Regions from separate parts of the Butyrivibrio proteoclasticus B316 genome, predicted to be linked through region 2. Evidence: riboswitches for the same ligand, from Rfam matches in the RefSeq annotation. Region 2 holds a riboswitch; the other holds the start of a gene.
What was found. A riboswitch is a leader RNA that binds a small molecule or an ion and turns the genes downstream of it on or off. The one in region 2 is predicted to bind cyclic di-GMP.
Positions count from the first base shown of each region.

Region 1 (16,170 bases), 1.3 Mb from region 2:
TATTTATAAACAAAACCTTTTCATCCACGGGTCAATCACTCTGCCTGAGCTTTTCTGCGAAGCATGAAATATGCAAAAGCTGCTGCGATGAGTACTCCACCAACAATATAGAAGCTTGTTGTACCAATTCCACCTGTTGAAGGAAGGATTGAACCTGTCTTGTTAACTACTACAAATTCTGCTGCAGGTACATCTGCATTGTTAACCTTAGCTGCCTTACGATCTGTAAGTCTGTTGTAACCAGCTGGAGCTGCAGTCTCTTCGAAATAGTAATCACCGTTCTTAAGGCCCTTAACTACGATAACACCTGTCTTACCTGTTACCATCTCAACGCCCTGAACATTATTCTGAACTTCCTCAGCTGTAAGAACACGATATACATTGTCTAATTCTGATGTAGCATCGCCTGTTCCTGAAACAAGTACTACAGGAATCTCATCTTTTCCGTTCTGTGAAGCATAGAGCCTAAAGTGTGCATCAGCAAGAGAATTTCCGGCTTCATCTGTCTTCTTAAGTGAAATGCTGTAGTTTCTAACCTTTGTTTCATCTGTACCAAGTGTATCGCCATTATTATCAGTAAGAACTACCTTGTTGTCCTGAACATTATCAAGTGCTTTTTCATTGATAGTTGCAGTATATGTGATCTCATATGATGCATTTGATTCATAGAGGAATTCACCTGCTGCATTTACAGTAGGAAGCTTAATTGTTGTAACCTGTCCATCATAGTTAACTTCAGCAGTTACCTCAGAACCATTAACCTTAACAACAACGTCCTTATTAGGTGTAAGTCCTTCTGACATTGTATCTGTAAACAGAAGGAATGTTACCTTCTTATCTTTATTGTACTGAGTTACTGTACCGGATACTTTGTAATTAACTACCTTGCCAACAAGCTGTGTAGGAAGAGTATCTTCTACAGCAGGGTTACCATTATATTTCCAGGTAATACCTCCATCAACGCTTTCAGTCTTATCAATAGTTGTTTCCTGGTTCTTATCAATTACAGTCTGGCTTGGAACTGCACTTGTAATAGTAACCTCTGATCCAAGCTGTGAAGTGATGTAATAGTAACCAAATCCAAGTCCTGTAAATGTAAGTGCTTTACCTGTTCCCGGTTTGCTTGCTACAGCTACTCCAAAGTTAGCAGCATTTTCTTTGATGAAGTTTGTAACATCTGTATCTAATGTGTTAGCTTTTCTAACGACGTTATAACCACCATTGTATGCTTTTACCTCAAATGGGCTACCAGCTCCCTGAAGAGCAGCAAGGAAAGCTTCGTTTGATCCATCGTAGCTATATGCAACTTTAACAGGGTCAGAGCCCTCTACATATGTTGCATCAAAAACCTTATAAAGGCTGTAATCTTTGCCTTCTGTCGTGTTGCTGATAGTAATAGTTCCTGTTGTCTCTGCTGCCTTAGCTGTTACGTCACCTGTACCAAATGCCATTGTAAGGGCAAGTGCGCTGGCAACAATTCCAGTCAAAATCTTTTTAAGTCCCTTCATTTTTCCTCTCCTTTGAATCTTGCGTTTTTTCTTTTTTTGTTATATCCGGTGCAAATGAGCACCTGTTTTAAAATCTTGACGATTTTATAACCACTGTTTCAGGCTCTATTTCTTTTGCCAAGGAATAACATTCCCACAAATGCAAATAGTATAAGCCCAAATCCTGCTGCCGTAAACGGCATTGTTCCACTTCCTCCTGTTGAAGGAAGTTCATTAGCATATGTTGTCTTGTTAGTAATTGTTACTGATCCATAGTCAATTCCGCCATTGGTGATCATAGAATAGCCGGTATCCTTGACCTTGGTTTTACTTACTTTGATTTGCTTCTGTGAATTTCCATCGTATGTTCCCTTCACAGACTGATCACTTGAGCTGTATGAATATGAGACTTCGTAAGTAAATAGGTACTCATCAGGCTCTTTGACACAATACTCATATGTCTCGCCATTCTTATCCATAAGCGGAAGGTTTTCTATTGTCTGTGTCCAACCATTTTCATCGGACAACTGAATAGATGTGCCTTCGTATATCTTCCAGGATGACTTCTTACCTGACGCCTTCACCGTTCTCTGCCAGATCTGCAAAGTCAGCGGTGAATGTCCGCTTTGATTAATCTGTCCGTCACTGTCAATCCATACTTTGTTAACTGTAAGTCTGCCTTCCATAGTGTTGTTAAAGGCAACATCCGCACCAGAGCCCTTACTATAGTCAATCTTGAACTCAAGCTGATCAGGCTTTTCAGTGTCTGGATCCTTGAGAAGATACAGCTCGCACTCTGCAACTACATTCTGGAAGTCTGCATCTGCAGCATATATAACATCTGCTCCCAGATAGAAGAAATCCTCTGTAACTACTGTCTGACCATTTTCTACGAACTTTCCACCTATATTATGTTCCGGTATAGGATGTGTTAACTTATCGCAGTTGTACCTCTTGGTAAACGTAGTGTATTTTTTGGATACTACCACTTTGACATAGTAGGTTCTTGTGTCATATTTAACGCCATCTATTTCAGTATTATTCTCAGTTATCGTATAATAATAGGTTCCCTCATATCTATAAGGTATTGAACTAAACTGAGCCACAGCAGTGTAATTGCCTGTCTTACTGTCATAAGTAGCATCCTTACCGGTAACTGTAATTGTATTTCCTTCTTCCGGCATAGGAATGTGATCTCTGTCAATCTTTACTTCATGGCCTTCTGAATCATGAACATTTTCACTGCGATCCGCAGCAATAGTAAATTCAAATGCCATGTTTTCTGACCAGACACTTCCTGCAAAGTTCTTGGTAACCTGAATTGGTCCTATCGGACTACTGTAGTAGTTACATACCTGAACTGTCTGAACTGCGCCGCCTACCTTGACATTAGTAGGTGGGAAGTCGCTCTTGCCGTTAAGGTCACGGGAGAATACTTTTCTATAATTATCCCCGCCTGATCCATATTGCCATACACCAGGTTCTTCATCATCAATGGTCACATCATATTTAGTGACTCTGCACATCTTCTCACCGTCAAGTACGGTGCTGGTATTAGTGTCAGGATTATAAGTAAACGTCTTACCATCTGCGACTTCTTCTACAGAATATAGTCCGGAAGGAAGGCCTTCTATAGTCCACTGGGCACTCTGGTTGTATGTTACAAGATACTTCTTACCATTTTGTTTGTGAGTCTTGCTGTCATACTCATAAGCATAAGCGGTGTCCGTGTGATCCTTTTTATTACCAATAAATCCATCAAGAACAATGTAATTACCTGTGTCATTATTGGTGATACGGAATATTACAGTATCCAAAAGAGCTGTTCCATCAGTAGCATCTCTCACAACCTTAGAACCAAATACGTTCACAACCATCTTGTGAATTCTGAGCATTGTTGCCTTTGAATTGGTATTGAAGAATGCAACCTTGCCGTATTCCTTGCCCTTAGATTTCTCTTTTTCCGGTTTGATCCTGTATTCATCCGAATTATATGTACCATCAATAGTTCCGGACTTGATCATAGAATCTACGCCTTCTTCAGGCACTCTGTAATAATTTATCTCATCAATTACGCGAGTTACATTGCCCCAGACATCCTTCTTAGGATAATACTTAACCTTGGCAAGTATACCTGTTTTATCCTTGGTGTAATTACCCTTAGTATCATTCTCTGTCAAAAGGAAGAAATAATCTGTTTTATTGTCATAGTGCATTGCAAGTTCTTCAAGCGGATTAGCTACTGAATACTTGATTACTTCGCCATCATTATGAAGATTATTTGCCAGAACATACCATTTATTTGTGGATGGATTTAAGTACCTGACCGTAAAATCAAATATTTCGTTTCCATCAGGTTCAACATCGTTGACATACTTATTAGCTTTGATCTCAAAAGGAACTATTTCCTCACAGCCCTTATTAGTTACAGTAACTGCAGCAGATGCATCAAGATAAGTTCTGATATCCATCTTATGAATTTCACAGGTCTTGATTACCTGATCGGCTATTACTGTTCCGCTATAGGATCCTGTAAGCTTGACATTTGTCAGCGGAGCAATAAGCGTTCCGGACATAATGTTTGCAGTAATGTCACCTTCATAAGGAACGTAATCACCTGCATAGTTCTTTTGCACAAGATTGACTATTACATGGTTGGCAGCCTGACTCCAATCTCCTGCTCCTTGTCCGTTATATGTGAACTTATCGAGTGTATAATTTGTAGCACCGGTAAGATCTACATTTATAACAAGAAGAGTATTATCATCAAGCTTAAAGCCTGTATTTACTGCATAGTTCCTGGGATCTTTTTCATTCTTGAAGTACTTGGTACTAAGGTCTGTCATCAAATTACCATATGACTTGGTACCAACTATATTAACTACCTGTACTCCATTAGATGATTTTGTATAAGCCAGCTTCTGTGAAGCAGTATAAGCAGCAAGACGCATATTCTGCACGCTTACCGGCATGGAACTATTACTGTAATCAGTTCTGACGTAGTTAGTCCATCCGTAACTTCCGTCAGGCTTCATTCCATAAACCTGATTCTGATAGTACGTAATTCCAACATATGAATTCCATCCTGTAGGATAGTAGATCGTCGCACCATCAACTTTTTCTATAATATCTTCTGCCTTATATCCGTTAAGGCCCACGCTCTCAACATAGTTATCAGCAAAAAATCCAACGGCATCAGCAGGAGCTTCTATAGAATCACCGCCATAGCTTACTGTATATGAACCACAGATTTCACCGTCCATAACAGCCTGCCCCTTCTCATCGAGCTCATAGATATATAATCTTGGATACTGACCGCCTTTTAAAAGATCAGTGTAATTACCAATGTATTTACCCGTACCGGTCTCATCAGTCTTTATGGTAAACTCTGTTCCGGCAATCTTATTTTTACCCTTAACATCTGAGAAGGCTGCGAAGTTAAATGTTCCAACCTTAGGAGATCCCTCAACCTTCTTTTCTACAGAAATAATAAACTCATCAAGACTCTGATAAACCTTAGTGGAAATACCAACTGTGTAATTCTGAATGTTAGAAATACTGCCTACAGCAATATTGGCTTCACTGTGATTATTCTGTCCATCGTAGTGGTTAGCAACAACGCCAAAGTAGGTCGAATCTCCAAGCCACTTTACAATTTCCTTGGCTGTATAAGTCTGATTTCCTTCCCAAGTCTCGTCAGTACTTCGCGTAATTGCTCCATACATTGAGAATGCCTGTGCTTCAAAAGAGATAGTATCTTTATTCTCACCAAGTTCAACGTTGCTATCTCCAAGAACTTCTACAGAAATATCACTGGCTGAAATCTCTGTTGCATCACTTGTAGCATTGACATCCTTCATTACTTCTTCTGAAACAGGAAGGTGTACCAGTGAAACGTCTTCTGAGTCTGTTGTTCCAAGTCCGTCAGAAATCTGATTATTCTTAAAGCTTATAGAAACTGAAACAGTGCCGTCTTTAGGCTCATATTCAATTTCTTTAAGCATAAATGCAATATCAAAAAGAACTACATTGTTCTCATCATATGTTGTCTTTGCTTCATCACCATTTGCCTTGGCGATTTCCTCTGCACTTTCATTAAGAGCATCGATATAAGCACTGTAATTGTATCCGTTTGTGCTCTTATCTACAGTCTTAACTGAAAGCTCTACTCCATCCGGAAGAATTCCCGGTTTGGAAAGCTTGACCATAACAGTCACTTCATCGTTTTGGTATGTAAAGCTCTCCTTGGTATTAGCTGCCGCATAACTAAATGTTATTTCCGCATCTTTTTTGATTTCTATTACTTCACCTTCAGATGTTGTAGCTTCATAATAGGTATAAGCTTTCTCCGTGCCTTCATCAGATGCATCATCGCTTGCAGCGAATGCAGAAGCATCATCTGTACTGCTCTCCTTAGCGCCGGCATCTTCTGAACTATCTTTTCCTGCCTGGTCGGAGACCTGAGCTATTCCGGTCTTTTCTACTATGCTGACAATCTTCTTGTCGTCAAGTCCGGCTTCTAAATAATAGTAGTTCTCAATTACCTTATAATCCTTGTTTAGATCAAGAGATTTCTTATCCTCTGTATTTTGTAAAAGAACTTCTTTTTCCGCTATTTCTTTTCCCTCAGCATCAACATATCTTGCTGTGAGAGTTACATTCTGTATATCATCAAGGCTATCAACCTTGTCCTTGACATTCTTGTCAGATGAGGCGCTTGATGCTGCATCTGCACTTTCTAATGAAGAAGCACTTGTTGAAGCATTGGAACTATCCTCTGATGAAGCACTTCCGGAAGCATTTGACTTATCTTCTGATGAAGCGTTTGAAGAGGCATCTGAAGCTTCCCCGGATGAAGCTGAGTTTGCTTTATCAGCGTTGGCCCCAGTTTCATCCTCCGGAATGACTTCAACAATTTCCTCCCATGTTTTAGATGTATCACTCTTATCCGGGTCCCCGTCACCCAGCTGTGTTACATCTACGGTAGTAACCCCGTCAGATGAATTTTCTACCGCTTTATCTGCTTGAGCATCAGACTCTTTAGTCTTCATCTGCTCAATAAGACCCATTTCATAATCAGAATCTGCTGTTTCCAGGACTAGACCTACCTTTTGGGCTCCATCTTCTGTCATCGCCGTAGCCGGCTTATTCAAAAGATAAAGTGTAACCGTTCCTGTAAAAAGAGAAAGGCACAGCGCAAAAGCAAGCCATCTTTTCTTGTTGCGGTGTTTCTTTATGTAGTTTTGTGCGCGATTCTCATCTGTTATGCGCATGTCAACTCACCTCTAATATTGAAAAATCTATAGACTGCCAAATGTGTCAAATGGAAATACTCTGAAAACAACTTTTCCAATGAGCTGTTCCCTGGTAACACAACCAACTACGCTTGATCTCGAATCAATGGATACACTTCTGTGATCTCCCAGAACGAACCATCTGTTCTCCGGAACCTGATATGGAAATTCTATATCTGTCGGTTCAAGGCTTAAATCAGATGCATATGTTTCTTCAAGTTCAATGCCGTTAACTGAAACTCTTCCATTTGCATCGATGTTAACCCAGTCTCCCGGCGAACCGATAACTCTTTTGACCAAAACCTTATTGTTATAGTAAAAAGCAAGCATCTCTCCAGCCTCAAACTCCTGGCTGTTCTGTGCGATGACTATCTGACCGGTTTCAAGAGTAGGTGTCATACTATCTCCGGTTACCTTGAGTACTGTCACGTAGAAGCTTGAAATCAGTACTGCCAGAGCTGCGACAGACACCACAACAATAAGTGTGTTACGGAGTACATTTCTATATTCTTTTTTCCTGTTCTCTCTCTTAAGTTCCTTCTTAAGTTCATCAACAGAAGGCTTGAAATTGGAAAGATCAGTTTGATTCCTGTTACTCATCTTTTTTCTTTCTGGTTGTGCGTTTCTTGGGTTCTGACTTTTCTACAGACTTATCTTTTTCCGGATCAGAAGTCTCTGAAATGGCTTCATTTCTCACCTGCTCTAAAGTCTTGCCGGATTTATCTGCAATAGCCTGCATTTGAAGCTTTTCAGCTCTCTGTACCCTGAGCTTACTCTTCTCTATGTAGAGCATTAGTTCCTTGTACTCAGCTTCTGCACTCTTCTTGAGTGTATTGACATATAGATCAGCCGCCTTCTGTGCAGATTCCATTATGCCACCAAGCTGTATGGAAGCTTCCGCAAGTGACTGTGAATTTTCTATCTTCATAAGAGAATCATCAACCTGCCGTTGCAGTTCATCTTTCTCTCTTGCAAGCCTTGCCTTGAGTCCCATGATATCCTTGTCAAATTTTTCCTGCATCTGAGCCTTCTGTTCATTGAACTTGGCTCTCATCTGAGCTTTCTCTTCATCAAAACTCTTTAGCATTGCTGCTCTCTCATCAGCAAATTCGTGCTGCATCTGAAGTTTTTCTTTTTCAAGCTCTTCCTTGAGTTCTTTTTCATGCTGTCTCGCTGCTTCAGCCTCTTCTGAAAAAGAGATCATCATTTCCAAAAGCTCCGCTCTGCTGAGCTTCTTGAGATTTATATCTGCCATATCTATTTCCTTATATAATAGAAAAAGTAAAACTATATATTATTGGTTTATCGTTAAACCAATCTCTCCAAAACAAAGGAGGTACTTTGCTCAGCAACCGTTCCTGCGCAAAATACCTCTCAAAATATGTCCAAAGGCAAACGCATAGCTCAGGTAGCAGTAATAATTAGTAATACTCCTTGTACTATGACCGCATAACCTATGCAGTCCGTTCATCCTTGAACTCTCATGTACTTCATTACCAAAAAAAATGACCGTCCGTACTACTCAATAACAGGGCGGCCATACATAGCACTCTCAGTAAGTGCCAGCAACTGGCTGTCTGTCGCATATGCGATTGAGACCCTATAGCTTTGCGTCACCATTTTCCAATGGCTTTGCCTTTATTTGATATGAATCTTAACTAAAATTAGTTAAAATTATTTTATTTAAGTTAAGATTATTATGCCGTGTAGTTATAATATACTTCATCATATATGGAATTACAACTACTTTTTCATAGAATCTTCATAGTTTTTTAATAAATAAGGCTGGACATCAGTCCAGCCATGTGATACAAAATTTCATTTTGAAATTAATTAAATTGGAGTTTCCATTTTTATTCGATAAACGCTATCACATTTTTTAGGATAATCCGTTTATCGCTTCAATCCCTTTAATACTTGTAATAGTTCATCAGATGTCGTAATTACGCGGCTATTTGCCTGAAAGCCTCTCTGGGTAGTGATCATGTCTGTGAACTCTTTGGCCAGGTCAACGTTACTGGCTTCCAGAACACCTGATGACATATAGCCGCCATCTTCAGTAATGTCCATATATATTGGCTCGCCAGAATTAAGAGATGCTTTGTAGACATTATCTCCTGCCTTTTCAAGACCCATAGCATTATTGAATTCAGCTACAACAATCTGTGCAAGCTTAACATCCTGGCCATTGCTATATTTAGCATATATAGAGCCATTGTCAGATATTGTTATTCCATTCATATCTCCATTTGGATATCCTTTGTTAAGGCCATATGTGTCTCCCCTGATAGCAGAGACTGAAGATGAATGAACTCCGTTTGAGCTGGCGTAATTGGATGTATTTGAGAAATCTACGTTTAATGAACCAAGAACATCTGCTTCTCCATTAAACTCAAATCTGTAGCTTGTTCCAGCTGCAACAGGAATTGTAGTATTGGAAATATCAAAGGTTATATCTCCGATTCCATCATAGATTTCAGAAAGGTCAACATTGATTTCTCCGGCATTCTCGCCATCAATTGTCAGAAGATTTCCGCTTTCACTGTCATAATCAATGACTGCCATTGTTTTATTTATATACTGCCTGGTTCCTTCACCTTTTCTTACGTATACTACATTGAAATCATAATCTGCAGTATCTGTCTCTTCCTCGCCTTCCTCAGGAACATGGTGATCGATGGAATAATAGATTGTGTACTGATTACCATCTTTACCTGTCAGTGTTCGGCTAAATTCTGCCTGTCCCATTCTTCCATCCATTGTATAGGTGGTAGATAATACGTTTCCGTCATCATCCAGTTCCTGAACACCATTATCAAGTGTATATATAGGATAAGGAGTAATGCCTGTAAGACGGCCATTAGCATGATCATATGTAAGTGTCAGCTTCTCATTAAGAGTGTTGCTGATTTTGTTACCGTTTTTATCCAATATCTTATCAATCTGAACGCTATAGGTATTGTCTTCATCATCCGCATTGTCTGTAAGCTTGAAGTTGATAGTGTAGACATTGCCATCATTTCCATAGACATCCATCTGAATAGTTCTGCCTTCTACAAGCTGCTTATCATCTCTGTCGATATTTCCCTTGAGGTAAGCTTCAGATGTAGCCTGTCCAGCCATAGTCTTGGTTCTGTCAGAAATAAGCGGCTCGCCGTTTCCAAGGATTCCTTCACCTTCAATAAAGTTCACATACAATCCGTTATTCTGTGTTACAAGACTTCCTTCCGCATCAATTGTAAAGCTACCGTCTCTGGTAAAATATTTTTCCTGATTTGGACTGTTCTGACTCTCAGATACCACAAAGAAAGAGTCTCCTGTGATCATAAGATCAAAAGGATTGTAGGTTGTCTGCGCAGAACCGGGTTTGGTTATATTGATATTAATAGAGCCCATCTTGGCACCGAGTCCGACCTGATCTGCGCTTGTGGAACCTTTAACTCCGTTTCCTGCAGTACCTGTTTTGATGGTCTGATAGAGAACATCCTGAAAACCTGTTGCCTGTGATTTATATGAAGTTGTATTGACATTGGCTATATTGTTACCAATGACGTCCATTTCTAACTGGTGTGTTTGAAGACCGGAAACTGCCGACCAAAGTGATCTCATCATAGGACACGTACCTCCAAGCTATATTCTGATAGCTGTTAGCATTTCTTTTATCTCGTACGTCCGTGTACCTGATGGCAATCCCTTTGCCAGAAAAAAGAATGATATATTACCTCATTCCATTTATCGGCAGAATATAGTACAAAAATTAGTATCCATGAAAACTTTTTTCAGGCTTTTTTTCGCATCCATAGCGGAGCGTTTTTGTTCAATAGAAATTGCAGAGCAATTTCCTATTGAATAAAAAATGCAACTGATTGTTGTCCAATCAGTTGCATTAGTCTTTATATATTCATTCTGCAAAAATCAGTGCCTATCAGTTTGAAGATGCAGCACTTGCGCCAGCATCAGCCTCTGAAGCTTCTGCAGCTCCATCCTCTGTAGATGTTTCTTCTGTGCTCTCAACAGCTGAATCCTCTGCGCCCGCCTCAACAGATACCTCTACAGATGAAGCATCGGCAGCTGCTGAACTAGATCCACCAAAATTGTTCCAAAGGATTCCGCCAACAATTGCTGCAACTATAGCAACAGCTACAATAATGCCTGAAATCTTAGCGATCTTAACTCTCTTTTTATGCTTGGCAATAGCCTGTTTACGTCCTGATTTTTCTTTTTTGTAAGCGTCAATTTTCTCCTGACTCATCCCTGTTCCCCATTTCCTTAGTGTAAAATGCTGCCACTATTCCCTCAGCGACATTACACTAATATTTCGTTTGTTTACTACACAAGAATATATTATACTCCAAATGTGTTGAAAGTGTGATAGATTATTGTGGAATGTTTCCTAATGTTATTTATTATAGTATGTTTTTGTATTTACATTAGGGATTGATTCTTGTATTTTACATTAGTGATTGTTTTTGTATCTTACATTAGTGATTATTTTTTGTGTTTTACATTAGTGATTGAATTCCGCAGTGTTTATATTTTTTGATAGACAAGGACTAATTAATATGAAGTATTACTTTGCACCAATGGAGGGGATTACCCTATATCCACTCAGAAATGTCCACCATGAGATTTTTGGTGGTATCGATAAATACTATACGCCGTTTCTGACTGCGCATCATAACATGCATTTTAAGAAACGCGAAAAAAGAGATGTAATGCCGGAGTTCATCAAGGGCTTCGAGGATTACGGAAATGAGATTGTTCCACAGATCATGTCAAATCGCGTAGATACCTTTGTGTGGGCTGCAAAAGAAATGTGGAATCTTGGGTACAATGAGGTCAATCTTAACCTTGGATGTCCTGCGGCCACAGTGACAAATTCCCACAAAGGATCAGGTCTTTTGACGGATACGGAGTATCTGGATTCTATGCTGGATGGGATATTTGAGGATCTTGGTAATAAGAGCATTTCTATCAAGACAAGGCTTGGATTTAGTGACGAATCCGAAGCTGACAGGCTGATGGAGATTTATGCCAAGTATCCTATCAGTGAGCTCACTATCCACGCAAGAGTCCGGGAAGATTTTTATAAAGGTGAGCCAAGGATTGATGCCTTCAAGAGAGCTGTCGAAGTATACAGAAATGCCGGCGGCAAGGCAGATATTGTATATAATGGGGATATTAATAGCATCGATGATTTGAAAAAGATAGAATCCTTCGATTCGATAGGTTCCTCCATTTCATGCACATCTGTCATGATAGGCCGCGGCCTCTTATCTAACCCTGCCCTAGCAAGGCAGCTTCAGGGTGGTAAGCCTTTGGAAGCAGGAGAACTCAGAGAATACTTGAAGCGTCTCTATGAAGAGTATTCTCTTTTCATCCCGGAAGATAGGAATGTAATCTTCAAGATGCTGGAGCACTGGGCATTTCTCCATGTTCATTTCAAAGATAATGAGAAGTATCTCAAGGCCATCCGTAAATCCCGCAGCAAAGGTGAGTACATGGCTGCAGTAAATAATATATTTGCTTCGTGTGAGTTTATTTAGCTCTAAAACACGAAAATGTTATTTCTCAGCCTATTTTTATCTACATCTCTGCATACTGATACGGCTTCCTGCGGGAACTGACTCTGTAATAAAGGCATTAGCTCCTATAACTGAGCCTTCTCCAATAACTGTTTCACCGCCGAGGATTGATGCACCTGCATAAATAGTGACATTGTCCTCGATTGTGGGATGTCTTTTAACACCCTTTAGGGACTGGCCGCCTCTTGTAGAGAGTCCGCCAATTGTAACGCCCTGATAAATCTTGACATGCTCACCAATTATTGAAGTTTCACCGATAACTATACCGGTTCCATGATCGATCATCAGGTATTTGCCTATAGTTGCACCCGGATGAATATCAATTCCCGTTCTGCTATGAGCATACTCAGTCATCATACGCGGTATAAGCGGCACCTTGAGAAGGTACAGTTCATGTGCAATCCTGTTGATGGTTGTGGCAAGAAGTCCGGGATAAGAAAGAATAATTTCTCCCTTACTGTAAGCCGCAGGATCTCCGTCATAGCAGGCCTGAAGATCAGTATCCACATACTCTCTTATCTTGGGAAGCTGTTTGAAGAATTCGTGAGTTATGCATCTGGCACCGCAGTCAAGTGTTTCATCAGATGCGTTGGCGTAATCCGGGCTATGATGAAATGCAATTGCAATCTGCTTCTGCATATTGTAGATGACATCCTCGATCACAATGGCAATTCTATTGCTGTCATTGTAACTCTTATAGATTTTGTCTCTGGAATAACCTGGATAAATAATTCGAAGAAGCTTGATCACTATGTCTTTTACCGCATCCCTGTCAGGCTGATTAAAGACATCCATCTGATCCACATCGCGACCATTGTCGTAGTCTGCAATTATCAGATCGACTATGTTCTTGATCTCACTCTTTAGCTCATCATTATTATTACGGCCCTTGAAATCCATTTTAGCGCCCTACCTGTTTTCATTAGATTTTAGTATATTCTACCACAAATCTATTTTATAAAAAATGATTGTTTGCGTTGTAATATCTGATATATTTCATTTTATCTTAGAATCTTAATATCACTTAGCCAAATTCCGTTTATCATCTATTTTTGCCTTGAGGGTGTCAAATATAACATGTGCCGCAAGCTTTGAACCTGCAGGTGATGCATGTCTCCTGTCTTCGAAATACAAATCCACAGATGGATCCTCATGTATTCTTTCCCACCACTTCTCACCTACAGGAGCAACCAGGCAGTTATGTCTTTCTCCCAACTTCCTGTATCTTGAGGCCATCTCTTGCTGAAACTGCTCATTATTTTCTTCTGTCCATGTCATGAAGTAGCATGGAATTGCAGATGTCTGTCCTACCCATGACATGATCTTGTCCGCAGCTTCCTGCATCACTTCAAACTCACCCATGGGATGAGCGACATGCTGTAATATTACAAAATCATAATCTCCGAACAATATATTGAACCTAGTTTGCTCATTCTCTGCATGGTAATCAAGGCCCATGCCGCCTTTTGTAAGCATAGTGACCTGCATATCAATCCCATTCTCAGAGCATATTTCCTTAAAAATCGCTGGCATGTCATTGTAATAAGTGTGGCTATTGCCTATAAATAGTGTTCTCATCAGGTATTCCTTTCATCTACTAAATTACGTATATATTACTTTCCTTAATGCCGCGCCAGAGTTTTCATTTGGCAAGATCTTAAAGCCCTGTTTAACGTAGAATCCTTCTTTTCCCAGAGCCGCAATCAGTTGGATACTTGTTCTGCCTCCTTTAGGAATCCCAGCATTTATCTGCTCAACAAGTTTATTGATTATTGCTGAGCCAATCTTCTGTCCCTGGTACTGTGGCTTCACCATAACATCTACTATGGTGTAGTACATACCATCTCCAACAACTCTTCCCATAGCTACAGTACTGTCTCCATCCTTGGCAACAACACAGTAGCAGCTATTATTAAGCGCTTTCTCAGACTGTTCACGGCAAAAAACAGCCCAATCAACAGCAGCTCTTAAATCATGATACGTTTCCACATTCGGTATTTCATCATGATAAGTGATATTCATTATTTACATTCTCCCTTAATCATCAAAAGTGCTCTCTATCAGCATACAATCAAAATCTTACAACAGCTTGTCTTAAAATCCAATTAGTATTTGACTTATTAATATGCTAAAAATCTCCACTTATATCAGAAATTGTTCGACATTTCTATTACTGCACAAATGCAAATACTAACATGGGTGCAGTATTATTTTTCTATTATTGAATTGTCCTGCCAGATTTATTACTGCAGAAAAAAGATATTTAGAGATCTACAGTAAATATTTTTTTCCATTTACTGTAGAAATATGAAAACTAAGATAATTGCAGTAAACACCTTACTGCATAAACATAGTTTTTTACAAGATACAGTATTAAAAGAAAACATCTACTGCACATTTCAGAAAAACATATAATATGCAGTAAAACTCTTACTCTCTACGCTGTTCCAATCGCGTTTTTTACGTTTTTTATAATATGAAATCCGAAGGAATTTCATATTATATAAAAAACCGCTCAGACTGAGCGGTTTTAATCAATCGGAGTGACGTGATTCGAACACGATTGTAAGAATGCCAAAGCCCGCATTGAAAGGAGGTTTGACAACACCGACTGACCTCTTGGTCAAACATTAGGTCAAACAGTTTCCTCGTCATCAATGAATAACTATATTCTTCAATAATCATTGCATCACATATTTAGCTGATCTGGTGAGAAATCTTTATACCTATACAAAACAGTTCTCTCGCCAGTCTCAAGATTTATCTTTTCTTTCCAAAGGGTAGTAAGCTTTACATGTCCTTGCGTTCTATCAAATTCAGGGTTAGCCACAAATGACCTACAGTAGTATTCTTCATCAGATTCTTCGACTCTATCAAGATATACAAAGAACTGTCCATTCTCCAACTCCGAAGTCAGAAACAACTCAGCTTCTATCTTACCACTGCCTTTCATCGATTTTCTGAATCTAAATACTATATTGTCTTCGTCAAATATCCGTTCTAGAAGATAAAGATAATCCACTTTATTCTGAACGCATCCACTTTGGTAAAAATGAGATTTTTTCAGTTCATCTTCTAAAACATCTCCTGCTAAAGCCATATCAAAGGTTCTATTTCCACTTTCACTGTGAATTTTCAAATCACGTAACTGACCAATTCCTTCAAGATGATGAAACTCTTCCTTAGAAAAATGAACTCTGACTTCAAATCCTTTTCCCTTATAACCAAGACAAAAATAATAATCTATACCAAGCAGATTATTGTATGCATCTGCGTTTTTCTTAATCTTATTTACTACTTCCACATATACCTCCATAATTAAAGCCCCGACAGTAACGTCGAGGCTTTAATTATAAGTGTTTTCTTTTCAGCTTACGCCTAACTGGCTCGCGGTTGTCACACTAAACCCGCCCATAGACTCCATGTATCCCCCTGCCAGTAGGGATTTACACTTCATAGTCAACAGATGCTCTAGTCATCTGTTTGTATCATCATAATACATATTTCCTGAGATAAAGTCAATTATTTAACTGCTATATTTTTCTTAAATTTCTGTGTCTACAATCTACTGCTCAGTTTCAATATCTCATTTACATCTTTGGATATAATATCGTCAATATCTGAATTCCTTTGCAAAGGATATTGAGTCGTGTATACAGGTCTCATTATTTCTTCATATTGTGCTTTATACTTATATACTGAGTCCTTATCGTTTATATCAAGTGATTTTATACTATCACGAAGTTTATTAATAAGATCATTGTTTGTAGCAATATCTGTGCTTGCATACTCATTAGTTGATTT
Region 1 covers NC_014387.1:1,083,394-1,099,563, reverse strand. The annotation lists gene BPR_RS04590 (SpaA isopeptide-forming pilin-related protein) at 36-1,508, opposite strand; gene BPR_RS04585 (Spy0128 family protein) at 1,607-6,760, opposite strand; gene lepB (signal peptidase I) at 6,788-7,381, opposite strand; gene BPR_RS19640 (hypothetical protein) at 7,374-8,036, opposite strand; cyclic di-GMP riboswitch class I at 8,343-8,428, opposite strand; gene BPR_RS19635 (flagellar hook protein FlgE) at 8,675-10,393, opposite strand; gene BPR_RS04565 (hypothetical protein) at 10,707-11,033, opposite strand; gene BPR_RS04560 (tRNA dihydrouridine synthase) at 11,344-12,327, shown strand; gene epsC (serine O-acetyltransferase EpsC) at 12,364-13,266, opposite strand; gene BPR_RS04550 (hypothetical protein) at 13,387-13,944, opposite strand; gene BPR_RS04545 (GNAT family N-acetyltransferase) at 13,969-14,388, opposite strand; gene BPR_RS04540 (PBECR4 domain-containing protein) at 15,056-15,670, opposite strand; gene BPR_RS04535 (hypothetical protein) at 15,925-16,170, opposite strand, start outside.
Region 1: it holds a riboswitch for cyclic di-GMP, as region 2 does, so the genes downstream of both, BPR_RS19640 (hypothetical protein) here and BPR_RS09990 (methyl-accepting chemotaxis protein) in region 2, are expected to answer to the same signal.

Region 2 (16,170 bases):
AGTCTACATCTTCCTTGATTATTTCAAGCATTATAGCCGCAAACTGAGGATCGAACTGCGTTCCTGAGCCTTTCTCAAACTCTCCTTTGACCACATCCTGAGGGATAAGGCCCCTGTAGCTTCTGTTACTAGTCATGGCATCGTAGGCGTCAGCAACAGCAATTATCCTGGCTTCCTCCGGTATATCATAGCCTGAGAGCCCATCAGGATAGCCACGCCCATCAAAGCGCTCATGATGCCATCTTGCACCGATTGCAAGCTTAGGCATTTCCTCAATATTCTGAAGTATCTGTGCCCCTCTTCCCGGATGAGTTTTAATCTTTTCAAACTCCTCATCTGTGAGCTTGCCCGGTTTATTTATTACAGCATCCGGAACTCCTATTTTACCTACATCATGCAGAAGTCCCATCATGTATATTTCTTCCTGTCTGTCATAAGAATAGCCTGCTCTTTTGGCAATTTCTCTTGCATACTCGGCAACTCGTCCCGAATGGCCCTTGGTATAAGCATCTTTGGCATCTATAGCATCTGCAAGAGTATGCACAACATGAAGTGATAAGCCCTCTATCTCTTTGGTCTTGCGCTCTACTTCCGCATGCAGATCGCGCTGTAGTCTGATAAGATCAAGCAGGTGTCTTACTCGAAGTATCAGAACCTCAGCGGCAAAGGGCTTTCTGATAAAGTCCATGGCTCCAAGGGACAGTCCTTTCGTCTCCGAGGCGCAGTCATCATTGGCTGTAAAGAAAATAACAGGTATTTCTTTCCTGTCGTTTTCATTTTCCCATTTTCTTAAAAGCTGCAAGGTTTCAAAACCGTCCAGGTCAGGCATCTTGATATCAAGAAGTAACATATCTATCGAGTTTTTTGTGACATAATCCAGCAAAAGCCTGCCGCTTTTAAGGCAGGTGACCTTGAAACCTGCGTCAGCAAGAACCGTGCTTGCACTTCTCAATATGATCGCATCATCATCTACAACAACTACGCGCTCTTCCATTTTTCAACCTCTCAGCTAAGCTATCTCATCCCGCTTACTTTTTGCTACGCTCTGCTATAGTCTACTCATCCCACAAGCTTCCATATGAACTTATAGCTTCATCTACTGTCATAGTACCATTTGCAACCTTATATGCGGCTGCGCGGAACTCTTTATTAACAGCATCATTCAGACCCGTATCCTGGTAGCTGAAATATCTATCCTCCGGGAAACCATCGAGAGATGAATAAACTTCGTCCAAAGAAAAATCGTTGGTCGGTGTGATAAGACGCTTAATAGCAGCCATATTACCTAGTTCTTTTTCTCTCATAAGAAATCTTATGAATTCATTGGTCATATCAAGATTTGCGCTGTTCTTGTTTACACTAAAGAACAGATTGACTGAATCCAGGAAATATCCACCATCATCATCAATCGGAACCACGTAGAATTTGTATTTAAAAGGCTCAGCCAAAAATGCTTCTGACTTACTCTCACGTTTCTGTGTACCAGAAACCATGTCGCCGCTTCCAAGCATCATTGGGACATCTCCTTCGAAAAAGCGCATGATCACAGCATTGTAGTCATCTTCAATCTGCTCACTGCATAACTCCGGATTCAAATACCCTGAATCTACAAAAGACTTGATCTTCTCAAGTGCGGGACGCATCATTTCTCCGGCAGACGGATCCATTGAATTGAGCGGCTCTATAGAATCAGGATTCTTAATTACATCGGCGCAGAAAAGAGGAAACGAGAAAGGATAATATATTCCGGCTACAGTAAGCCCGTTAGCTCCCATGATAGGTGTCTCGTATCCTGCTGCCTTGAGCTTATCGCAAGTCTCTACCAGTTGCTTGTAATTCTCCGGAACCTTAAGCCCGTTCTTTTCAAAAATATCCATATTAACAAGCATTCCGTATGACCTGGTAAAAATAGGAAGCATGACAACATCACCGTTTTCCATTGTCCACATCGCACCTTTGCGGATGCAGTCAAGATCGATGCCCAGGGCCGGATCTGATAAAACTTCTGCATTTTCAAAAACAGCATCCATTTTATCATCATCAAGCATCCATGTTGCCGTAACATAAATATCCGGAGCTTCATCACTCACCAGTGCACTTGTGATCGTATTATTGTAATCATCAAGATTGACATAATTAAGGCTCACATTTGGATAATACTCATAGAAGCGCTCAAATTCGCTCTCTAGTGACTCAAAATTAGAGTAGTTACCTGCAACTGTGAGCTGGCACGACGTTTCTGTAGACAATTTGGGCTTAAATTCTGCACTTTCAGCTGACTTTTGTCCGCACGCCATAAGACCAAACACCAATGAAATGACAGATACAAATACAAGTACTTTTCTTGTCATCATGTTGCCTCCTTTTCTTTTCCTGACAGAATTTCAGGTATCAGATCGTAGTCAAAATTATCGACTGCTCTTTTAAGGGACTCAAATTTATCCGCCTCATTCTCCGGAAATCTGTATTCTTCCAGAGATTTCATAATTCCTATCACGCCATCGTAGTCAAAGGCGTTACACAAACCAGCAAGGTCTTCATAAGCTTTTTTAATATCCTTATCAGAAATAGGGGGCCTCTCATCCTCCGCGTCATTCTTGGCATCTTCAAGGGGCTCAAGCTCTTTTACCAGATTCCTGTACTGGGTCAAAAGAGCTCCTATCTCCCTTTCAAGCGTCTCTATATCACCTGTTTCTCCAGCCTTTTCAAGTCTCGCAGCAAAATCGCCAAGATTGACGGCTCCGATAATACGAGAAGTGCTCTTAAGCGCATGGATCTTAACAGTTGTATTCTTGATATCTTTTTCTTTCCAGTACTTTTCTATCTCCTGAGCATTTCTTTCTGCAGCTTCCAGATACATCTCAAGTGTGGCGATGTAGGAATCCTGGCTTCCACAGTGGGTTATACCTGTTTTAACATCAAGTTCCTCAAGATTCATTATGAAGTCCGGAATAAGGCAATCTTCCTCCTCTTCATCTTCAGATGCAGGAGCAATCTTATCCTCAGGAATATACTGAAGCAGCAGTGCTTCAAGCCTGTCCGGATCGATAGGCTTGGTTATATAATCGTTAAATCCCGCTTTTATGTAGGTTTCACGCACGCCGGAAATAGCATTGGCTGTAAGGCACACTATAGGAGTCTTGACGTTTACAGAACCGGGGATCTTCCTCATTTCCTGCAAAGTCTCAATACCATCCTTGTCCGGCATCATATGATCCAGAAAAACAACATCGTACTGCCTGTGTCTATATAGTGAAATACCTTCATCTCCGCTTGTTGCCGTATCAATCTGAACCTTGGTCCGCTTTAGCAGATTTTCAAAAACAGACAGATTGACCGGTGTATCATCTACCACAAGAAGTCTGGCATCAGGTGCTGTAAATCTCTCGCGGTATTTCTTTCGCTCTGAAACAGCTCTTCTGAAGGTTTCCTCGTAATCACCTATAGGATTCCAGTCCTTAACTCCCTGAACCAGCTTAAAAGAAAAGGTCGAACCCTTACCATACTCACTCTCAACTTCTATATGGCTTCCCATCATATTGAGGAAACTCTGGGCTATACTCATTCCAAGGCCGGTTCCTTCTACATTTCTGTTCTTGCTCTCTTCGATACGTTCAAAGGCTTTAAAGAGGCGTTTCATATCTTCAGGCTTGATACCGACACCGGTATCGCTGACACTTACGTTTAGGTATATTTGGTCAGGCGAATCTTTCACTTTCTCAAAGGTTGCCTTGAAGTTGATTGACCCTTCTTTGGTGTATTTGACCGCATTGGAAAGAATATTTGTTATAACCTGTTTAATACGGATCTCATCGCCGTTTAATATAACGGGAATATTCCTGTCCACATCAAGATTGAATGCAAGTCCCTTATCCTCTGCCTTGACCTGAACCATATTCACCAGATCGTTAAGAAGGGACGCAAAGCTGTAGTCGACGTTTATAATATCCATTTTGCCGGCTTCTATCTTGGAAAAATCAAGGATGTCATTAATAAGTCCAAGAAGTGTTCTTCCGGCTGTTCGGATGCTCTCTGAATATGCCACGATCTCTTCCTCATGGCTATCGCGCAGTACCATCTCATTAAGGCCCAGAATCGCATTCATAGGAGTACGAATATCATGGGACATTGTCGACAGGAAGTGAGATTTAGCCTCATTTGCCTGATTTGCCGCTTCCGCAGCTTCTGCAAGCTTTATGTTGTAGAATCTTAGTATCAGGTAGTTAAATCCCAGGAGCAACAATAGTCCCAAAGTAACCATTCCCAGAAGCAGCCAGTCGACGACTGTATTCTTCGCCTCCAATTCTCTTGCCGGTATATACGCCAATAGGAAAAGGGTATTCATCGACTGTAAGGGTGTATATGATATTACACACTCCTCTTTTTTGGAGTTATACATCCTCATGGTTCCTGCTTTAGTAGTGATTATCTCTATAATTTTCTTGTAAACAGCTATATCCACATCATTATAGGATTTATAATACTCAAAAAAGTTAGAGTTCTTGAGAGATTTACCGTGAACAAGATATTCTCCATCCTTGTTTATCAGGGAAATCTCCATCTTCTCGTATTCGCCATTTAAAAAAATGAGCTTATCCTCAATAACGCTTACCGGCTCTACGCGCATGAGAAGAGCCTCTTTTAGCTCGCCTGAGGTCTCATCCAGAACAGTCACACTGTTGAAAAAAGCTATAGACTGTATGCCATTCTGTGGATTTGTGTATGCCCTTGTCAGTCTGACTTTTGCATCTGCGCTACTTGTTTCATCAATATCGTCAAATATGTTTATGTTTTTATACGAAACAGAATAGTCATTTGGATCTTTGGAGCTACCAGTTGTAGAAATGCCACTTTTTGATGGATTATCAAGAAATAACAAATGTCCATAAATGCTCGGAGATATTTTGGCCTTTCTGATAAAAGAAATTGCTCCCTCCGCAGTCATGGGCTCTCCGGCCTCAGCAGAGCGATTAATATAATTTGCCCAAATGTCACACAGATGCTGCTCATCCTCAAGGTAATTTGTGATGATCTGCTCTGCAGTAACTGTCATCTTCTCAAAGGCCTCAATAACACTCTCGTTGTTTTCCTGCATCTTGGCATTGGCATATTGAATTATGAAGAAGAGTATCGACACCATTATTAACAGGTCGATAACAATTATCAGCGTTTTCTTCACGCTTTTACCTCCAATGAATCAGTTTTATTGCACAGATTAACAAGGAGCTTCTCATAATATTTCCAATTCTATTATATCAAAGGTATTATTTTTGGTCTAATTTACAGATTATAAACTATCGTTATATAGATAATTAATCATCCATTTTTCTTCTATATCCATAAATCTATCAAAAGTGCATTTTAACTATCCTAGTTCCACCTGGTCCATCCGACAGTAACTACATATCCGTTGTCAAATTTCTGTACCGCACTAATAAAATAGTTCTTGCCAGCCATATCAAAGCCAAAATTAGGCATAACATCATTGATCATTGCATTAGCCGCATCCTCAGGGGTAGTCTCAAATCTAAAGGGTTTACTTCTAAAGATCAGCGGCGCCGGATCAGATGTTTGAACGGCTCCCATACCATTAAGCTGCGATATAAGCGAATTTGTTACTCCGGTTGCAAAATCGTCATTTACGATAGTTCCTTTTTTGGGCCCCATCATGACTCCGCGCCTGAATTCTTCTTCATCTATAACAGCTCCGGTTGCTGCAGGCGCCTCTTTGGCGGGCTCTTCCTTCTTTTCCTCAGCTGGAGCTACACTACTTGTTTCCTCAGTGCTCTCTTCACTTGATTTAGCAGCTTCTGCTTCTTCTGTATCTTCTTTTTCAGGATTTATCTCTTCATTAGGCTCAAATACAGGGTATTCCGCAAATGGATCATTATTCATATCAGAATCAATGTCCTCAATTGTTCTTCCGGCAGGATAAGCATAAAAGTCCTCGCCAGGATAAGGCGTTCTGTAAAGTGTTCCGCTTATTCTTCCTGTAGGCTTGTCTACATATATGGCATAAACACGTCTTCCTTTATCCGGTAACATAAATTCAAAACCATATCCATCATCATCTACATTTAATGCTCTAAAAACACCATTATCAAAACGAAAAAGCGGAGAATAGGAATTCTTTCCTTCAGGAAGCTTTGACAGCACGAAATCATACAGCCCCTCGTGAAAATCATCCATAAGTTCTCTGGCGTCTGCCCCCATCAAGTCATTATGAGCCAATATTTCTTTGGTGTCCGTATTCTGAATTATTATATTCTTTCGTTCACTTTTGATTCTGGACAACTCCTTATCCCACAAATTATAAAGAATCTGACCTTTTTCCCATCTAACGGCAATGCAATAATTTATATCACTCAAAATGCAAGAAACTTTACCATCAATATTCTTAATATAAGATATGCTAAAGCCAAAACCTGGATCTTCTGATGGATCACAGTCCTCAGGACAGGTATATCCCCATTCATCAAAAAAGTCTGCAGGAACATCAGGCTTATCTAAATATGCTCCCTTAGAGTACATGAACACATCCTCAAACCGCTCTCTTGGGTAGTCCTCAGTTGAATCCAGTACATCGATACCTGCAAAATCTGTAGAAATATACTCATCCTTGAACTCAAAGGAGTAAGTATAACTTCCGTCATCATTAAGGGCCAGTGTTTCCTGGGTTTCATCAGTCGTTTCATCTTTTTGCTCCACAGTATCAGAAGTCAAGGCTACTGAGCTTTCAGCCGGAGCACTGGTGTCTTCACTGTTGCCACACCCGGCAGCAATGATCATTACAAGCAATAATATAGATAATGATCTGTATCTCATGTTCTGAATTACCCACCCTTTCCATATATGCTTATTTGCAGCTATTATTTCTATAAATCTTCATTTTTTGTTATATTTTTTTGTTATTTTTTTCATGCTATACAGTTAAATTATCGCATTCATTTACATAAGTCTATATTCTATAATTTATCTTTTTATTAAAAATATAGGAATAAGATAAAAAGCCATCAGTCTTTGAATAACTGTTTCTGGTTCCGTCAATAAAGATATTCTCACCTGAAATCTCACCAAGTTCGAGCAGTATGGTTCCGACCTGCGCCATGATCTGCTTAGCGCATTGCGAGAGATGAATTGACATCACAGCCCCTCAGACGTCTGTACAGAAATGTGCAGTTCTCGGACGAGGATGATGATTTTCAAAACGAAGAAAGCATCAAATGCCGATTTCTCTGAGCAACGTCGAAATGAGGCATTTGATGCTTAATGAGTTTTAGAAAATCACACCGCAGACGAACACAAACATTTCTGTGCAGATGCCTGAGGGGCTGGGTGCCAAGAAGGTATCACAGCACCGTTACACGGTTCCTGCCGGCTATCTTGGATGAGTACATAGCCTTGTCCATACGATCAAATATGTCATCAAAAGAATCATCGTCTCCAAGCTGACTGATGCCGACTGAACAGGTTATATGACCAGCCTTGCCAAAATCAGCTTCCGCAACAGATCTTCTGAGATCTTCTGCATATTCTACCGCCTCGTCATGAGAGACGCCGCTGAGGATTGTTACAAATTCCTCTCCGCCCCAGCGTCCTACAGAGGCATTTTTGTCCTTGGCAAAGCCCTTTAGAACATCTGCAAGAGTTCTGAGAGTTGCATCTCCTACTGAATGACCATAGTTATCATTGATCTTCTTGAAATTATCAAGATCGATCATCATAAGAGATATGGATTCTCCACCATTTTGATATATATCAATAGCATTCTCAATTTCAGTCTTGATACCTCCATGGTTAATAAGACCTGTAAGAGGATCCACCATAACGAGCTCCTCATACTTCTTGAGAGTTTCCATACGTTCCTTGACATCTTCGTCAATATTCTGAACCATGAATACAAATTTGAAGTCCTTGCTGCTGATAGTCTGAGCTCTGCTAAAGATCAGCTTGACCCAGATATATTCTCCCTCAAGATTCTTCATCTTACAGTCATAAGTATTGGTGCGGCCAACTTCCAGATGATCTCTAAGATAATCCGGATCTGTGAGCATCAGAAACTGCCTCTGATCCTCCGGCCATATCATATTGACTGTCATAAGTCTCCACTGGGAATACTTGATGCTGGCCTTAACAGTGTCCTCTGATATCTCAGTTACGCTTATGCTACTGGTTGAATCTCTTACAAGATCCACGAACATGGAAAAGAGATATGTATTCTGTATCGTATTGACCTTTCTGGTGGTAGTGTATTCCTCGACAACTTCCTCATCATCAAGAACATCCATAGCAAACAGATACTTGTCTGTTCCCTCCATAGGATAGACATTCATCTGAATTACATATGGGGCAGTGCTCCCCTCCAAAAAGACCTTAAACCTGCGGCTGTATTTGCCGTTAAACTGTCCATAATAAGAAGCAAAAGCCTTATAATCCTCAGTAATCTCTTCCTGAGAATTACTCAGATGAAACCACAATTTCTGAATGAAATCATCATAACCCCCGGTCTCATCGATAATATCCTTAAAAATGCTCTTGCGTGTAATGGCCCTATACTTTTTAATGGTAGTATCAACCATAACTATAGCGTCTACGTTCTCATTCAAAAGAACCAGCATGTCCTCAACGGTATAATCCCCGAGTGCCTTGTTTGTCATACCTGTTCCCCCTTGCAGCTATTCTTTTTTAACTATAGTTTTAATTTACCATATTATAACTTAAACGTTTAAAACTGTTAATATTTTTTTGTTAACACACAAGGTTCCTGCAAATATCTTCTCTACAGCCCCATCAAACAGTACTGTTATCTTGCCATCAAATACAGACTCAACAGTTCCGATTCCATATTTAGCATGTGATACTTCACTGCCTTCAGGAATAGTCTCCATGATCTCTTCATCAGATAATTCAGGCATTTTAGGCTTGGGAACAACTACTGTTCTTCTCACCATTGTGGCTGTTCCTCTGCTAACCTTGGTCTTGGTTGTCTTGGCTCCGGCCTCAAGGTTTTCCTTGATGCAGTCCAAAACGAAATCCAGATTTTCATTGGTAAAAAAGTATATTACATGAGGCAGCTTTTTTTCATCAGGATTCTGTAAAAGTCCCTTGTTACCGTTTCTGATAAACAGGATTGCCTTACTTGCAACTTCCTCATACTGTGAAACAATAAGCTCTATTTCCTCTTTTTTGCTTTCCTTTAATACGATACCTGTATTAGCGGCATCAGACTTTCTTTTTATAAGGTTAAAATCCTTTTCTGTAGCATAAAGAACATAACGACTCTGCATTACAGTCTTAACATGCAGAGATGATCCCCCTTTGGCAAACTGGCAGATAAATTTATCCTGTGCATCCTCCCTCTCATATAGATCAATCTCTTTTTCCTTGATCAGATCACATACTTCTTCATAGATGTACAACAGGTTATTCATTTCCATTCCTCACTTTATTATTTATAAAAAGACACCGAAGTCCAATTATACACTTTTACAGCCTTTATTCCATTCCCAAACTCATCCAAAAATGTTCCTAAATAAAAAATAAGCATATGCAAAATGCACATGCTCATTTTCTGATTGCAATAGTATTATCACCCAAAAATACTTAATTACTACTTACATATCCATAGAAACGATTTTCATTCAAAAAAGATCAAGACTGCTGTCTAAGTATATGTCTTCCCTTACCTTGAGTTGGTACTCGGGTTTAGTCATATAATAAAGTAAAAATTCTAAAACAATTGCACTTCCAAGGCTTCTTCCCTCTATCTTATAGTTAGAAAAGCCCGCGGGCATATAGATGTCCCGAATGTCCGTGATACCTATAAATCCGGGATTTTCCATGGCAAGTGAAAACTTATATCCCTTATCAGCATCGGGAGATACGCAAATATGATCCTCGCAGTCTATTCCAAGGCTCTTTCTGCTCACATTCTCATAGCAGTTTTTCCTGTCGTAGCAGCCATAAAAGCAGCATTCATTACACAGAAACTCTATCTTTTCTTTATATTTATCACTCAGCAGATCAAGTCTGTCCATAGATTTGTTGAGTCTAAAATCCGGAACAACGTACTTAAATTCCGGCCTTTTTAACTCTTTTTCCAGATCATCAAAGTCAGTAAGCACCTTGGTTGTTGAGGATACAAAGTAAAAGTCCGGATAGTTTCTCCTGATATGATCAAGTAGCAGGTCAGAGTGAATGATTACTCCGTTTTGAGCACTGCCATTTTTTTCAAACAATGAGCATAAGGCATTGCACCTCTTATCATCAAGGTGCTCATCCTGAATAAGAGAATTACTAAAGGTAAGTCTTGCAGAAATATCATACTCTCTCATAAGCTCTGCAACACTAACAGGATCAGCTTCTCCAAAGCCTACTCTTCCTCCTCCCCAGATACAATCCGCCGGTGCTCCGTATATTGATCCTATCTCGCACCAGTCATAGAAGTACTCCCTATGCTCACGGAAAAGAGGCAAAAAAACTTTATAAAATTCATAGAACTCAAATAGTCCCGGTAAGTGATAGTACGCTTTTTTACTGGTATTCATACACTCATTATACACAAAAACCCGCTACCTTCCCACAAGGAAAGCGTTTACATGTTTTTATATCTTTTTTGTGCATATTATCCAAGCACTTATCATGCTGATTCAAATTGCTTAATAAAAATTTAATAAATTTTTAATTGTGTACATTTCATTATTGCATTCCATTCTTTTTTTCGTTATAATCGTCGACAGTTTGATATCGGGCAAAGCAAGCGAAAGCTTGTGGCGCAAAGCTATAGGGACTTTAACATGTCAGCCAGTTGCATCTTAATCTTTATTAAGATTATCCGAAGCATAGACAGTTACGTCTATGCCTTTTTATTTTTAATAATGATTATTTCGCCATTGGAGGTCGCAAAAAAGGAAAGAGAGTTAAAAGAGTAAAAAATGAAAAAAAGAAAAAGAAACATGGTCAGATCTATTATCTTAGTAGCATCATTTCTTGCACTGCTTATGTCAGCGGTTATCGGAATAATAGGTCACAATCACATCAAGAAAGCTTACTACACATCCTTCTCAGAGGGATTACACGCAGCAGCCATCCTCTTAGAGGATGAATTGTCAAACGAGTTTACTGGTGACTGGTACTTATCAGAAGACGGTCAGCTCATGAAGGGCGAAACAGCAGTTCATGACATATACCAGGCTCAGCTCGATGCACTCAATCAGAAAACAGGAATGCACTTCACAGTATTTTTTGGTGATACACGCTACATAACATCACTTACAGACACTGAGACAGGAAAGCGTATGGAAGGAACAAAGGCTAGTGATGTAGTTGTAAACGAAGTTCTCAATCAGGGTAACGAATATCTTGCTGCCAACTTCGAGATTGCAGGCCAGGACTGGTATGCGTACTACCTTCCACTTAAAAATTCAGATGGCTCTGTAGTAGGAATGATCTTCGCAGGCCGTGATACAACATTAGTAGAAGCAAACATGTCTGCTGCAGCAAAAGCTATTATTGCTACATTTGTTATCTTCTTCCTGTTCAACTGGGGCGTAGCTCGTATTATCATCTCAAGATCTACAAGATCTATCCGTGATATCGTAAACGGTCTCAAGCAGCTTGAAGATGGTGAGCTTTTCTTCTATGTAGATGATCGTACATTTAACCGTAGAGATGAGCTTGGAACAATCGCAGGAAGCGCAGCTTCAGTTCGTGATAAGCTTCAGGACGTTATCAAGACTACCAAAGAGCTTTCAGGAGATGTTACCAAGTCAGGTGAGAGCCTTGCTTCTTCTGCTGAGGCAGCTTCACACGTTGCAGAGCAGGTTACATGCGCTGTTGAGGATATCAGCCGCGGCGCAGCTTCTCAGGCTGAAAGCGTTGAGAATTCAGTTAATAACACTAATGAAATGGGTGATAGCATCGACGATATCACAGCAAGAGTTGAGGAACTTTCAGCTGCTGCCAACGAGATGATGTCAGGTGCAAACCGCACTGTTGATACTCTTAGCAACCTTATGAACACCAACGAAGGCGTAATGACATCTATGCAGGGCATCAATGAGCAGATCCGTCTTACAAATGATTCAGTCAAAGATATAGCTGAGGCTTCCAACATGATCACAGCTATTGCTGAACAGACACACCTTCTCTCACTTAATGCTTCTATCGAGGCTGCAAGAGCAGGCGAATACGGTAAGGGCTTCTCAGTAGTAGCTTCTGAGATTGGTAACCTTTCATCACAGTCCAAAGAGGCTGCTGTATCTATCAAGAAGATTGTTGAAGCTCTTGTAAAAGAATCAGAAAAGAGTGTTGAGACTATCGAACATCTCAGCGTCAGCATGAAGGAGCAGAACGATCAGCTTACTAATACCAAGGAAGATATGGATCAGGTTGTAGTAAACGTTAACAACGTTGACAATTCTACCAAGATGATCGCAGATAAGGTACATACACTTAACCAGCTCAAGAATAAGTTCTCAGATATTATTTCAGAGCTCTCTGCTATTTCACAGCAGAACGCAGCTTCTACAGAAGAGACAAACGCTTCTATGGAAGAGCTCAATGCAACATTTGCTCTTATCAGTGACGCTGCTGCAGATCTCCGCAACATGGCAGAGACTCTCAGCGAAAAGATGGAATTCTTCTCACTTGAAGAAGTAAGTGCTTAATAATATCAGCCATTTCAGAATAAAAAAAGAATGCCGCTTGCGACATTCTTTTTTTTGGCATTATGTAAAATAACTCCAAAGTCCATAGACTGCTAGAAATACCAGTATCATCGGCAGAACTATCTTAAGATACCATCCAAGCCCGGAACTAACCTTGATTCCTTCACCGGCATTAACTTCCTCCAGATACTTATCAAATCCCCAGCCGTATCGGCAAGTGCAGAACAGACAACTGACAAGAGCTCCAATTGGAAGCAGCAGATTGCTGACTATAAAATCCTCTAAATCCATCACAGTATTTCCTGCCTTGAGAGGCTGGAAAAAGCTAAGTACATTAAAGCCAAGAGCACAGGGAATTGATCCTATAGTGATCACAAGCCCCGCTATCAGAGCAGCTTTTTTCCTATTAATTCCAAAAAGATCTATCGAAAAGCTGACATCATTTTCAAATACACCAATCATCGTAGAAAGAGCTGCAAAGTACATAAACAAAAAGAAAAAGCTTCCAAGTACTCTTCCGCCCTTCATAGATGTAAATACGTTTGGAAGAGTCAGGAATATAAGGCTTGGGCCTTTATCAGGGGCAACGCCGTAGGCAAAACATGCAGGAATAGTTATAAGTCCGGCGACTATAGCAACAAAGGTATCAAGCCCTGCAACAATAATGGCCTCGCCCACAAGGCTTCTGTCCTTTTTGATATAACTTCCAAATATCTCCATGCCGCCAATACCAAGACTCAGAGTAAAAAAGCTCTGATTAAGCGCTCCGTACAGCACATTGCCAAGTCCAACCTTCCTGACATTCTCAGCGCTTGGCATGAGATAAAACTTAACACCCTCTCCCGCACCGGGAAGTGTAACGGATCTGATCCCAAGTCCCACCATAATGATAATAAGTGCAACCATCATGATCTTGGTGACTCTCTCAACACCTGCTTCAAGACCAAGTGAAGTAATAAATACAGTGATCACCATGGTAATAGCCATAAATCCAATTAAAGATACCGGGCTTTTCATCATTTCCTGATAAATACCGGTAATCTGATCAGGGCTTTTGCCTTCGAAAGCACCAAATACCGTCAGAATAAAATATCTCAGGATCCAGCCTGAAACTACTGAATAAAACATCAGCAAAAGATAATTACCTGCTATGGCAAAGTATCCAAACACATGCCATTTCGAGCCTATAGGTTCAAGCTCTTTGTAGGCTAAAAGAATACTCTTTCTCGAGGATCTGCCTATTGCATATTCCATTGTCATTATGGGTACACCAAGGATTAGCAAAAACAGAATATAGACTAGAACAAATAAACCTCCTCCATTTTCTCCTACCATATATGGGAAGCGCCACACATTACCTATTCCTATGGCACATCCGGCTGACAGCAAAATAAATCCCAATCTGCTGCCAAGTGTTTCTCTTTCTTTCATAAATACCTCAAAAACTACGTATGTCTAATTACTTCAAATCTCTGAAGTCTGATATCTTCATCTTCAGTTATACCGCCTTTTTGCATGGCGATAGCAACCTGCTCCTCTACAGTATCAACACCTTCAAGGTCAGGTAAAAGAAGTCCTCTCTTCATTCCACTTGATACAATAACTCCATATCTCTTCACATTAAGTTCATCTATTGAAGAGATGTCCTGAGGTCTTCCAAGAACATCAACATTTATCTCAAGTTCTTTCAACTCCTCAGGTCCTATGGGCGCAAATCTGGGATCCCTCGTAGCTGCGCTGATACCATTTTCTATGATCTCACGTGCCACATTGTCCGTTGTGGGCATAATAGTCCCTATGCAGCCACGAAGCCTTCCGTTTTTGTGGATAGAAACAAAGGCTCCTGCTCTGATATTGAGCATTTCTGTTGTCACATAATCAGGAACAGCTATTTTTTGACCTTTAAGAATATAACTGACAACTGTCTGGTATGCAAGTCTTACGTATGGGTCCGGTTTGTTGCAAATAGCTTCCAGCTCTCTTTCAAGCTTTTTCTCAAGATCCTTATAATATGCCTTCAAAAAGCATCTCTTAGAATCCTTCTCTCCGGTAATAAAGGTGCAGATTCCGTAGCCGACTCCGGTCACATCCTGGTGAGAAAGTTTAGTAGCAGAAACTCTTACTCCGTCCAGACATCCAGCCATTATAACAAAAGATCTGTGTCCACATTCAGCTGCACGCTCACAGAAGCCCTCTTCAAAATCGAAAAGTTCTTTAAATGCTGCCCTTGAACACACATCCATTATCTTCTGATCATATACAGGTCCCTCAGGTGCATATCCGTAAGGTCCATATTCCTGAAGCTTGTGTGACAGATCTCCGCTTGCGATCACTACAGCTCTGCGGCCAAGCTTATCAACAGCCTTCTGGATGATCTGTCCAAACCTGTAATGCTCAGTAAGAGGAAGGGCTGAAAGTCCTATTCTGACTATATTTCCGCCCTTATATTTTCGTCTGATAAACCAAAGAGGGACCATTGTCCCATGGTCCAGCTCTCTGTCCACTTCTCCAAGAGTTCCTGCAGGAAAATCCTGCTTTCTTGCTATACTCTCAATCTGGCTGACAAGTTCCATATCATAGGCTTCCAGAAATTTGACGTTCCCGGCACCAAATCTGTCAAAGGAGCCTGTAGCAGCATTTCCCGGAGAAACATGAAAATAGTCAGCATACATAGTGGCATGCGGGCTTGTGATTATGATTGTTTCAGGTTCAAGCTCCGCCACCATGTCTGCGACCTTATTATAAGCCCTTGTCGTCTCTTCTATCTCCATCTCACCGCCTCTTCCTATATCAGGAATTATCAGCGGCGGATGTGGAACCATAAATGCACCTACAATTGCCATGCTATTACCCCCAATGCATGTTTACTCTTCCAATTGCTGTCTCAACTTATCCTTGAAATCTGACACTATGTTCTCAGGTCCTGTGATCCTGACCTTGCCCCCCATGGCAAAAATCCAACCATAGAACTGATCACTGATAAATACATCAACATGCGTTCTTGACCAGCCTTCTTTTTTGGCCGGTCTTATTGGCATTTCTTTGCCAAAACGATCTATCATGATCCCAACAAATCCATTGTCAAATTCAAGATCAACAGTCGTGGAAACTTTTTTGCCAAACATTCCAAAGTTCTGCTTGGAATATGATCCCATGTCATAGGATTCAAATTCTTCCTTGCCAACGCGCTTATCCTCAGTCAGCGTGATGTCCTTCATCTTGTCCACGCGGTAGTGCTTGATCTTGCCGGCCTCCCGGTCATATCCAATAAGGTAATAGTTCTCATCATCCCAGGTAAGGGCCCAGGGGCTCGTCTCATAGAGATGATCCTTTCTGGGAACCATTACCTTATCAAGATTCCACTGCAGATACTGAAAGGTAATACTCTTATTCTCAACCATGGCTCTGTGAATATCATCAACCAGATAATAGATACTCTCATTCATGGTCTTGATCCTGCCCTGAACCACAACCTGACGCTTAAGCTGTTTGGCCTCATATT
Region 2 covers NC_014387.1:2,388,114-2,404,283, forward strand. The annotation lists gene BPR_RS09950 (HD domain-containing phosphohydrolase) at 1-994, opposite strand, end outside; gene BPR_RS09955 (ABC transporter substrate-binding protein) at 1,056-2,354, opposite strand; gene BPR_RS09960 (hybrid sensor histidine kinase/response regulator) at 2,351-5,179, opposite strand; gene BPR_RS09965 (hypothetical protein) at 5,371-6,825, opposite strand; gene BPR_RS09970 (hypothetical protein) at 6,959-7,144, opposite strand; gene BPR_RS09975 (GGDEF domain-containing protein) at 7,350-8,657, opposite strand; gene BPR_RS09980 (hypothetical protein) at 8,718-9,431, opposite strand; gene BPR_RS09985 (hypothetical protein) at 9,642-10,547, opposite strand; cyclic di-GMP riboswitch class I at 10,740-10,815, shown strand; gene BPR_RS09990 (methyl-accepting chemotaxis protein) at 10,935-12,668, shown strand; gene BPR_RS09995 (sodium-dependent transporter) at 12,729-14,099, opposite strand; gene amrA (AmmeMemoRadiSam system protein A) at 14,114-15,511, opposite strand; gene BPR_RS10005 (helix-turn-helix transcriptional regulator) at 15,533-16,170, opposite strand, start outside.